Linked DNA regions of Sulfuricurvum kujiense DSM 16994. The protein of the gene in region 2 interacts with the protein of the main gene of each other region in a pairwise test. Links are inferred from orthologs where the notes say so. Each region holds a gene or a part of one and is shown on either strand. Other genes may lie near its edges.

The links. The genes of interacting proteins can lie anywhere in the genome.
Region 1: the proteins of SULKU_RS09245 (region 2) and ftsA interact in binary tests that used the Escherichia coli proteins (3 or more experiments, as listed by UniProt). The link is inferred for Sulfuricurvum kujiense DSM 16994 from one-to-one orthologs.

Annotation. Positions count from the first base shown.
Region 1 is NC_014762.1:852,576-855,678, reverse strand. Bases 124-3,013 are described here. They hold ftsA (cell division protein FtsA), read left to right. Parts: upstream 124-810; coding sequence 811-2,217; downstream 2,218-3,013. Other genes in these bases: ftsZ (cell division protein FtsZ), read left to right, coding at 2,236-3,013; SULKU_RS04375 (peptidylprolyl isomerase), read left to right, coding at 124-809. Outside these bases: more of SULKU_RS04375, read left to right, coding at 1-123; more of ftsZ, read left to right, coding at 3,014-3,103. UniProt on the Escherichia coli protein: Essential cell division protein that assists in the assembly of the Z ring. May serve as the principal membrane anchor for the Z ring.
Region 2 is NC_014762.1:1,843,063-1,851,629, reverse strand. What follows is about bases 3,327-6,304. They hold SULKU_RS09245 (rod shape-determining protein), read right to left. Parts: upstream 5,346-6,304; coding sequence 4,308-5,345; downstream 3,327-4,307. Other genes in these bases: clpX (ATP-dependent Clp protease ATP-binding subunit ClpX), read right to left, coding at 5,354-6,304; mreC (rod shape-determining protein MreC), read right to left, coding at 3,554-4,315; carB (carbamoyl-phosphate synthase large subunit), read right to left, coding at 3,327-3,487. Outside these bases: SULKU_RS09260 (Sua5/YciO/YrdC/YwlC family protein), read right to left, coding at 1-234; more of carB, read right to left, coding at 239-3,326; more of clpX, read right to left, coding at 6,305-6,586; lpxA (acyl-ACP--UDP-N-acetylglucosamine O-acyltransferase), read right to left, coding at 6,583-7,368; 3-hydroxyacyl-ACP dehydratase FabZ, read right to left, coding at 7,374-7,817; SULKU_RS09225 (cation:proton antiporter domain-containing protein), read right to left, coding at 7,906-8,567. UniProt on the Escherichia coli protein: Forms membrane-associated dynamic filaments that are essential for cell shape determination. Acts by regulating cell wall synthesis and cell elongation, and thus cell shape.

The sequences.
Region 1 (3,103 bases), 990 kb from region 2 along the record:
AAACCACTCCGAGCTATGAAATCAGCTACGTAACGCAAACACCGATTACCGCCGCTCCGTCGCAAAAAGAGATCAGCGACTATTATGATATCAACCGCCAAATGCTCAAAAACGGCGAGGGAAAAGTGTTGAGCCTGCAAGAGGCCCAACCGATCATTGTTGCCGCGCTTAATGAAAAAGCAACTGAAAAAGAGGCGCTCCGACTCTATATCGATTATAAAAAAGGATCCCTCAAACCCGGGATGAAACCTCAAACAGCAACCGTAACAAAAAGCGTATCTCCTTTTGCTCCGGAACTGACAAAAGAGATCACAGAGCTCTCGACAGAAAAAGCGTTCTTAAAACCGCGTAAAGTCAGCAACGGCTATGTGATCGTCAAACTCGATAAAATGGACCCAGCACGACCAAAAACGTACGAAGAGGCAAAAACCGATGTTATGGCCCTCTATTTGAACGATACCAAAAAAACCAAACTTCAAGAGTTAGCCCAAAACAGCTATAAAACATTCAGCGGAACAACAACCGATTATCTGACACGCAAAGAGAGCGCCAAAATAGCAGGATTGAGTGAACCTGAGGGTTCGGAGTTTTTATCAAAACTGTTTGCGTCCAAACAAAAACAAGGTTTTATCACTTTAGAGAGCGGAAATGTTATTATGTATAACGTTTTGGAACAAAAGTTGCTTCAAGATAGAACATTAGCGGATGGAAATGCCGTGCTTAAGCTCAAAGGGAGCTTGATGGATCAGGGGCTGATCAAAGCACTTGAGAGCAAGTACCCAGTTGAAATCTATGTAGAGGGGATTTGATTTGAAACGTACCGTTTTAGCCATTGATATCGGCTCAACTAAAATTTGTGCGCTCATCGCGGAAATCGACGATGACAACAATGCACAAATTATCGGAGCCGGTATTGCAAAAGCACAAGGGCTTCGTAAAGGGAGTATCACCAACATTGAGCTTGCATCCAAATCCATCAAAAGTGCCCTGAACGATGCCAAGCGGGTTGCGGGAACGGAACTGCGCAGTGCCATCGTCACGATTTCGGGTGCCTATACGAAAAGCTTAAATTCCAGCGGTATCGTCAATATCCCGAATAAAGAGATTACACTCAATGAGATCCAGCGTGTTATGCACACCTCATTGTATAACGCCAATATCCCCAACGAATTTGAAGTGCTGCATGCCCTCCCGTATAACTTCAAAGTAGATGATCAGGATTTTATCGAAGATCCGCTCGGAATGAATGCCGCGCGTTTAGAAGTTGAAACCCATATCATCACTACCCAAAAGAGCAATCTCAACAACCTTCGCAAAGCGGTCAAAGCTGCCGGTGTCGAGGTTGAGAGTGTCGTTCTAAGCGGCTATGCTTCAGCTATCGCCGTTCTCAATGCGGATGAAAAAGAGCTCGGTGCCGCCGTCGTCGATATGGGAGGCAATACGAGCAATATCGTTATCCATTCGGGGCATGCTATCCGATACAACGATTTCCTCGGTGTCGGTTCCAACCACATCACAAATGACCTCTCTATGGCTTTGCACACCCCTCTGCATACCGCTGATAATGTCAAAATCACTTACGGTTCGCTGTATGCGCCTAGCAACGATCTTATCGAGCTTCCGGTTATCGGCGATGAAACATCCAGCCATGAGGTCTCTTTGGAAGTCGTTCATAACGTTATCTATGCACGGGTAGAAGAGACCTTGATGATTATCGCCCAATCGATTGAAAAAAGCGGCCTGAAAGAGCACATGGGTGCGGGTGTCGTCCTCACCGGAGGCTTTACCAAAATCGAAGGGCTTCGCGAACTGGCAGTTGCCATTTTAGACAATATGCCGGTACGCCTGGCAAAACCGACCGATGTGGGCGGATTATTCGATACACTCAGAGATCCTTCTTATTCGGGGGCTGTCGGTTTGATTAAATATCTGGCCGACGGCTACACTGCCTATGAGATCGATGTCAACCGTCGTATGCGTCATGCCGGCGAAGAGTCTGCAACGCATACCGGGTCGCTCCCCGAAGAAGCGCCGAAATTTGAACCTATCGCTCCGGCATCCTCTACTCCGACATCAGCGGCGCCAACGCCTCCGGTCAAGGATGAGAAGATAGCCGAATCAGCGACAATGGTCAATATCGGATCAAACAAACCTGTTCAAGATGATCAACCTAACCCTATTTCCAAGTTTTGGAATTGGGCAACTCAACTATTTTAATCACGTCAAGGAGCAAGCATGGAACCATTTTCAATTGAAGAATCAACAACACTCACCGGGGCGAGAATCGTAGCTGTCGGCGTCGGCGGCGGCGGCGGTAATATGATCGGCTATATGCTCAAAGAAGCTATTCCGGGCATCGAACTGATCATGGCAAATACCGATGCCCAAGTTTTGGAGCAAGGTTCTGCCGCTACCAAAATCCAACTCGGTGCAAAACTTACCAAAGGTTTGGGTGCAGGAATGAAACCCGAAGTGGGTAAAGAATCGGCGTTAGAAAGCTATGAAGATTTATCACGCGCCCTAGAGGGTGCGGACATCGTTTTCGTTGCGGCAGGTCTCGGAGGCGGTACAGGAACCGGTGCGGCTCCGATCATCGCCAAATGTGCCAAAGATGTCGGTGCATTGACCATTGCGGTTGTCACCAAACCTTTTTCGTTCGAAGGGAAAAAACGTCTCAAGCTTGCGGAAGACGGTCTTCAAGAACTTAAAAACGAATCTGACTGTATCGTTGTTATTCCAAACGACAAACTTCTCTCGATTATTGATCCGAAACTCGGAATCAAAGAGAGCTTTAAAATCGTTGACAGCGTACTTGCTCGCGCCGTTAGCGGTACATCGGGTGTTATTCTTGCCAGCGGCGACAACGACATCAACCTTGACTTTGCCGACTTACAAACTGTTATGAGCCACCGTGGTTTGGCTCTCATGGGTGTGGGTGAATACAAAGGTGAAAATGCGGCATACGAAGCGATTAAAAACGCTATCGAATCTCCGTTGCTCGATAACATGTCGGTTAACGGCGCACTCGGTGTATTGGTACACTTCAGTATGCACCCTGAGTTTCCGTTTATGGAACTCTCTGCGGCGATGGATGTCGTCCATA
Region 2 (8,567 bases):
ATCCACATAACGGAATGCCTGATCTTTGACGATAAAGGTCGTTTTTCGGGCGTAGCGTACACGACGTTTGTGAATCGGCGGGATACGGATGTCCTTGCGAAGCATTTTGAAATCGGCATAGACTTTTAAGAAAGGTTTAGCGGTGTCCCGCATTTTGATCTGCTGTAGCCGCTGCGGACTCTGCGAGAGAAAACCGACGGTAGTGTCGGTTTGTGCGAGGATGACTTGTTCCATCCGCTTAGGAAATCAGGTAGTCTTGAAGAGCGTGAGGTTCCATCCAACTGTCATCGTGCATATGCCCCATCGCTTCGATTGCCGCGCGAGCCGCACTGAGCGTAGTGAAATACGGAGTTCCCATACGCAATACGATTTGGCGGATCTGTTCGGCGTCTTTTTTCGATGTTTTGTTATCGGAGGTATTGATCGCCAACGATATCTCGCCGTTTTTCATGACGTCTTCGATGTTTGGACGACCCTCTGAAATTTTGAGTACCGCTTCACACGGGATTCCTGCATCTTCGATCACTTTTTGGGTGCCGCGCGTCGCAACGAGTTTAAATCCGTGATTATGCAATCCGCGTGCGATTTCCGGAGCATGAACTTTGTCCATCTCGATGAACGAGAGGAAGCAGGTTCCCGATGTCGGGATTTTATTCCCCGCAGCCAACTGGCTTTTAGCGAAGCTGACACCGAAGTTTTGGCTGATACCCATAACTTCACCGGTCGATTTCATCTCAGGAGAGAGAACCAAATCGGCACCGTAGAGTTTATTGAACGGGAATACCGCCTCTTTGATCGCAACGTGCCCTTTGAGACGCGGTTTCAATAGTCCGTCTGCTTCCATAACGATATTGTAGTTATCATAGAAGGCAAGTGCGCTTCGCAGGCTGTCTCCGAGCATAACGCGGGTAGCGACTTTGGCCAGCGGCATACCGGTTGCTTTAGAAACAAACGGTACGGTACGGGATGCGCGAGGGTTGACTTCGATCAAATAAACTTCGTTTTGGTAGATTGCGTATTGGATATTCAAGAGCCCGATAACACCGAGACCCAAAGCGATTTTTTTCGTTTGCTGCTCTACTTGGGCTTGAATCTCGGCACTGAGACTTACCGGAGGGAGCGAACACGCACTGTCACCCGAGTGGATTCCCGCCTCTTCGATATGCTGCATAACCGAACCGATGTAAACCTCTTTGCCGTCCGATATCGCATCGACATCGAGCTCAACCGCTTGATCGAGGAATTTGTCGACAAGAACCGGAGAGTCGTTGCTCACCGATACGGCAACGTCCATATAGGTGCGAAGTTCGTCTTCGTTATAAACGATACGCATTGCACGTCCGCCCAAAACGTATGACGGGCGGACTAGTACGGGATAACCGAGCTTTTCTGCGATCTCGAATGCACCCTCTTTGGTCATTGAAAGACCGTTTTCAGGCTGTTTCAACCCTTGTTCTATGACGAAAGCCGAGAATTTTTCACGGTTTTCGGCCAAGTCGATCACTTCTGCCGAGGTTCCTGCGATTTTAGCACCGATGGCATGAAGGCCGTTTGCCAGTTTAAGAGGGGTTTGTCCCCCGAAGTGTACGATGATCCCATCAGGCTGTTCCGCTTCGACGATGGAGCGGACGTGTTCGAAATCGATCGGTTCGAAATAAAGGACGTCAGAGGTATCGTAGTCGGTAGAGACCGTTTCCGGGTTACAGTTGACCATGATCGTCTCGATTCCCATCTCTTTGAGTGCGAATGAAGCGTGAACACAGCAGTAGTCAAACTCGATCCCCTGACCGATACGGTTTGGTCCGCCGCCGAGAATCATCACTTTTTTCTTATCGCTAAGGCGCGGTGCTTGAAGTCCGAGGCGGCTGATATTGGTTGTTGAGTAAAGATACGGAGTAAGAGAACCGAACTCTGCCGCACAGGTATCGACTTCGTTGTACTCGAATGCGATTCCGAGAGCTTTTCGGGCATTATAGACATCGTTTTCTTTTGTGTTGCCGCCGATCAGACGGGCGATATTTTTATCGGAGAACCCTTCGGTTTTAAGGCGGCGAAGCTGTGCTTCGTCACTGAGTGTCGCGAGAGTGATCGTTTTTTCCTGAGCGATAATCTCTTCGATTTGGGTCAGGAACCACGGATCGATTTTAGAGAGTTCGAAAATCTCCTCTTTCGAAAGACCCATACGGAAACCTTGTCCGACGTAGAGGATGCGTTCCGCATTCGGACGGCGAATTTCATGTTTGACGAATTCGAGATCGCCGTCGATCGGGTCAAAACCGCTGAGTCCTGTTTCGAGTGAACAGAGCGCTTTTTGAACGGACTCTTTGAACGTTCTTCCGATCGCCATCGCTTCACCGACCGATTTCATGCTGGTGGTGAGGGTTGATTCCGCTTCCGGGAATTTTTCAAACGTAAAGCGCGGCACTTTGGTCACGATGTAGTCGATAACCGGTTCAAACGCCGCAGGAGTTCCGGTAATGTCGTTGGTGATTTCATCGAGGGTAAAACCTACCGCAAGCAACGTTGCCACTTTGGCGATCGGGTAGCCGGTCGCTTTGGAAGCCAATGCCGATGAACGCGATACTCGCGGGTTCATCTCGATAACGATCATACGTCCTGTTTTCGGATTGACGGAAAACTGTACGTTTGATCCTCCGGTATCGACGCCGATTTCTCGCAAGATTGCAAACGATGCGTCACGCATACGTTGATACTCTTTGTCTGTGAGGGTGAGGGCAGGGGCAACGGTGATAGAATCTCCCGTATGGACACCCATAGGATCGAAGTTTTCGATGGAGCAGACGATGATACAGTTATCGTTTCTATCACGGATGACCTCCATCTCGTACTCTTTCCATCCCAGAAGCGACTCTTCGATCAGGATTTCGGTAATCGGAGATTCGTCAAGCCCGCGTTGAGCGAGAAGTTTGAACTCATCGATATTGTAAGCGACACCGCTTCCTCCTCCGGCAAGGGTATACGATGCACGGATGATGATCGGGAATCCGATCGCTTCGGCCGCTGCCATCGCTTCATCCATATTATAAGCGTAACGGGAGATCGGAAGGTCCATTCCGATTTTAACCATACACTCTTTGAAAGCCTGACGGTCTTCCCCTTTTTTAATGGCACTCGGATTGGCACCGAGAAATTCAATCCCCTCGAGCATTCCGAGTTCATGCATTTTCATCGCGGCGTTAAGGGCGGTTTGTCCCCCCATAGTAGGCAAGATGGCGTCTACTTTCTCTTTTTTGATGATTTCGGCGATGATTTCGGGCTTGATCGGTTCGATGTAGGTTCGATCGGCAAATTCGGGGTCGGTCATAATCGTTGCCGGATTCGAGTTAATCAAAACTACACGGTAGCCAAGCTCTTTGAGCGTTTTAACCGCTTGTGTTCCTGAGTAGTCAAATTCACAGGCTTGACCGATGACGATCGGGCCTGATCCGATGAGTAATATCGTTTTGATGTCGTCGCGTTTTGGCATTGAGACCCCTCGTCATAAAAATTTTATTATTATAGACGAGAAGCACTTAAAATCCGATTACAACGTTTATCTCACCTTCGTTATAACATGAAAATAGGCGGGGTTTTTGCCGTAAAAATAAGGTTCGATGACGGCACTTTGATAGCCGCTGGCTTTTGTGAACGAAACGACTTTTCCGACTTTAAGACCCGACATAAAGATACGGTCAAGTCCGGATGTCTGTACTTCATCTCCCACGGCAATCGGAATCCATGTCGGAATAAACTCAACGATCAATTGGCGTCCGTTATTTCCCCGAACGATTCCCGGTGCCATAGAGGCTCCGATATTGACGGCGTATGAGCTTTTGACGTCTCCGTTTAGAAGCGCTAAAGGATGGTTGTTTTTAGAGACGACAATGCCTGCCGCATAACCTCGGTACAAAAGTCCGTATACCTTTTTAGGGTCAAAATTCTCCATTTCGATCCACACACGATGGGGGTCGCCGAAACGGACGTAAGAGAGGGTACGGACCAGAGCAGTATCCGGCATCGTTTTAAACGTGCTGTTGTACTCGAGCAGAAGTTTTTGATATTCATCGGCAACCTGATGAAGATTTAACAACTCTTTTTCGTAATAGCGGTTTTTGTCGCGCAGATCGATGATCATAGCCTGTTGGTAGAAGTGTTCATCAATGGCATGCTGAATGTGTTCGACGCTGTTAAGATACGATGATTTTATCGAATGGGTAAGCCATATGATAGGTGATTGCAAGAAGTTGGTAAAATAGAGTGCTCCGCCTACCAAAAGGGTAAGCAGTGCAGCAACGGTTAAAGATTGTTTATTCATTATCGAAGAGTTCGTGGAGTTGATCGATCTCTTCTAGTGCACGGCCGGTTCCGCGTGCAACACACAATAGCGGCTCATCGGCGACGTAAACCGGAATTTTGATGATTTCAGAGAGGTATTTGTCAAGTTGACGGATGAGTGCTCCCCCTCCGGTAAGGATTACACCGTTATTGACGATGTCCCCTGCCAAATCCGGCGGCATGTTTTCAAGGACGTCACGGAGCGCTTCGAGAATCTCTTTTAGCGGTTCGCGCATCGCTTCGCGGGCATCTTCGCTGGTGAGTTCGATAGACGTGAGAAGACCTTCGACCTGGTCACGCCCGTTAATGATCATTTTCAGCTCTTGCGCCAACGGCATTGCCGTACCGATATTGATTTTGATATCTTCGGCGATGCGCTCACCGATCAAAAGGTTGTATTTGCGTTTGATGTAATCCATGATGGCACGGTCGATTTTATCTCCCGCAACACGGATGGAGCGGCAAAGAACGAGTCCTCCGAGTGAAATAACACCGATTTCGGTGGTACCCCCTCCGATATCGACAATGATATTTCCTTTCGGTTCGCGGATATCGATTCCCGCTCCGATTGCCGCCGCCATCGGCTCATCGATCAGATACACTTCGCGTGCTCCGGCACTCATAGCCGATTCACGGACCGCTTTACGCTCAACCTGTGTCAATCCGTACGGGATACAGATAATGATACGAGGGCTGATAAGTGACGTACGGCCGTGCGCTTTTTCAATAAATTTTCGGATCATTTTTTCGGTCATATCGAAATCGGCGATAACTCCGTCTCTCATCGGGCGGATCGCTTTAATATTGCCCGGTGTTTTTCCGACCATCTCTTTAGCTTCGCGGCCTACGGCAAGAACGCGCTGCTGACCGTATTTTTCTGTTTTAACGGCAACTACGGAAGGCTCATTAATGATGATCCCTTTCCCTTTTGAAATGACAAGGGTATTAGCTGTCCCTAAATCGATAGAGAGATCGTTTGAGAACATTCCGATAAGTTTATTAAATAGCATTGACTCTCCTATGCGCTTTTCTTAGTTGATTTTTTAATATAGACGGGCGGAACGTTGTCCTCGACTACCTCTTTGGTAATGAGTACTTCATAGCCGCTGTATTCCGGCAGCTCATACATCGTATCTCCCATGGTCTCTTCCATGATGGCGCGAAGTCCGCGTGCTCCCGTTTTACGTGCCAGCGCTTTGGCGGCAATCGCATTCAGTGCCTCTTTGTCAAATGTGAGCTCGACGTCATCGATGGCAAAAAGTTTCGTATACTGTTTAACGAGAGAATTTTTCGGCTCGGTAAGGATACGGACCATCTCCTCTTCGCTGATTTTATTCAACGATGCGATGATCGGCAAACGTCCGATCAGCTCAGGTATTAAACCGTAGCTGACCAAATCGTCCGGTTCGACGTTTTCAAAGCTGTCATCGATATCGCTGCTGCTTCGTTTATCATGCCCGAAGCCCATGACGTTGGAACCTTTTTTACGCTCTAAAATCTGTCCGAGACCGTCAAACGCACCGCCGCAGATAAAGAGGATACCGGAGGTATCGATTTGGATGAAGTCTTGGTTAGGGTGCTTGCGCCCCCCTTTTGGAGGGATATTGACGACAGCCCCTTCGATGATTTTAAGCAATGCCTGCTGTACCCCTTCACCCGATACGTCACGGGTGATAGAGCGGTTTTCGCTCATACGGGAGATTTTATCGATTTCATCGATAAAAACGATCCCCTGCTGCGCCCGCTCGACATCTCCGTCCGCCGCTTGGAGGAGTTTTGTCAGGATGTTTTCGACATCTTCGCCGACGTATCCCGCTTCGGTGAGGCTGGTCGCATCGGCGATCGCGATAGGGACGTTCAATACCCGGGCAATGGTTTGAGCCATAAGCGTTTTACCGCTTCCGGTCGGTCCGATAAGGAGCACGTTTGATTTGGCGATTTCGGTTTCATCTTCGACGACGGTGTGTTTAAAAATACGTTTGTAGTGATTATAAACCGCAACGGAGAGGAGTTTGCGAGCCCGGTCTTGTCCGATAATGTATTGTCCCAAAAAGGTGTTCAGCTCTTTAGGGGTTAAAAGTTCGGCATTTTTGTGTTCAACGGCAGCCGTCCCTTCCCCTTCCGAATCGCCGAACATGATTTTGTAGGCGGAGAAGACACAGTTTTTACAAATATAGACATTTGTGCCGGCAATAAGCGGATTGTGATCGCTTTCCTGAGCGTCGCAGAAGCTGCAATGACGATGAATCATGATTGATTCCTTTCATACGGGATACCCCGTTTGGTATTGACAATAAAGGTGCAAAGATTTTTAACAAAATCGCTCGTTGTCTCTTCAAGCAAAGCGCTCGCCTGCTCTTGGAGAGGCTTGCCCGATTCGAAAAGATCGCGGTAGGCCGAACGGAGCGCATCGATATCGCTTCGATCCAGATGACGGCGCAATCCGTTGAGATTGAGTCCGCGAAGTACCGCACGGTTCCCCTCCGCCAAACAATACGGCGGAACATCCTGAGAGAGTGCCGAAGCCCCTGCGATCATAGCGAAATCGCCGATTTTGACGAACTGATGTACCGGAGTCATGCCGCCGATAACGGCATGGTTCCCCATCTCGACATGTCCCGCCAATGTCGCTGCGTTGGCAAGGATACAGTTGTTTCCGATAATAACGTCGTGTCCGAGATGAACGTATCCCATGAAAAGATTGTCGTTCCCGACGACGGTTTTACCGCCGCCGCCGGCCGTTCCCGGATTAAAAAGGGTGAATTCCCGGATTTTATTACGGTCTCCGATGATCAGTTCGACCTCTTCACCGGCGTATTTCAGATCCTGCGGCACCGAACCGAGTACGGCATGCGAAAAAATATCATTGTATTCGCCGATCGTCGTATTGCCGTAAATACACGTGCCCTGCGCGATTTTTGTCCCTTTTCCGATTTTCGCCTTACCTGAGATAAAGCAAAACGCTCCGATTTCGACGTCGGGACCGATGATGGCACCTTCTTCGATGATAGCGTGTGGTGAAATCAAGCTCATACGACCTACTTGTCCACGATCATGGCTTTAAGTTCGGCTTCACTGACAAGGACATCATCAACATACGCTTTTCCCTCTAGCACCCAAATCGACCCTTTGTGTTTGACCACATTCATTCGGTATTCAAGGCGATCCCCGGGGCGGACGGGAGCGCGGAATTTGGCCCCGTCGATACTCATAAAATAAACGACTTTATGAGCCGCTTCTTCTTCGGTCATGTCCATACTCTGAAATGCCAAGATACCGCCGGCTTGCGCCATTCCCTCTAAGATCATTACACCCGGATAGATCGGATGGCCCGGGAAATGGCCCTCAAAAATCTGTTCGCCGATGGTAACGTTTTTGAATCCGACAAGTGATTCGTTCGGAGTGAGGGAAGTGACACGGTCAACGAGTAAAAACGGGAATCTGTGAGGTAAAATTTTTTGAATTTGAACGACATCAATCATACTGTTTAGCACCTTGGGTAAAAAATCGCCCAATTTTACCGCAAAAATTGTTAATTATTGATAATGAGTTTTTTTACGGTGTTAAATACTAGGTTTTGAGTGCATGTTTTACCAGCAGATTGGCGACTTCGAAACTGGCATCGACAAACTCCAGTTCCGGCAAATCCCTCATATTTTTTCGCTCTTCGACACTGTCGATTTTGACAATGATGTTGGCGTTGTGGTCATAGTTGAGTACCGCCTCGCTGATGAGGCGTCGGTTTTGTTCGCTGCTCATCGTAATGACGATCGCTTTGGCCTCTTTGACCATCAAGGACTCTAAAACGGGGAGTTTGTTTAAGTGGCCGAAGTAGGCCATATAGCCGAGTTTTCTGGCGTGCAAAACGTGTTTTAGGTTATCGGAGATGATAATGAAGTTTGCCCCCTGCGACTGCAATGAAGCGGCGACGATTTTGCCGAGCATCGCAAACCCCGCGACAATAATATGGTCTTTTCGCTCGATAGGGGTAATGACGTCTGATTCATAAAACTCTTTTTCAAAATAAGAGGAGAGTTTATAGATGTTTCCGATGATAAAGGGGGTAAGAATCATCGAAATGACGCTGACGAGAATCAAAAAGCTTGCCATCTCTTCGCTGATCAGTTTCTGCGCCCCCGCCAAAGCAAAAACGGCAAACGAGAACTCTCCGATCTGTGCAAGGGAGAGGGCCGTTTTCGCCGAGGTGTTTTTATCGGAATTGCGTCGGATGA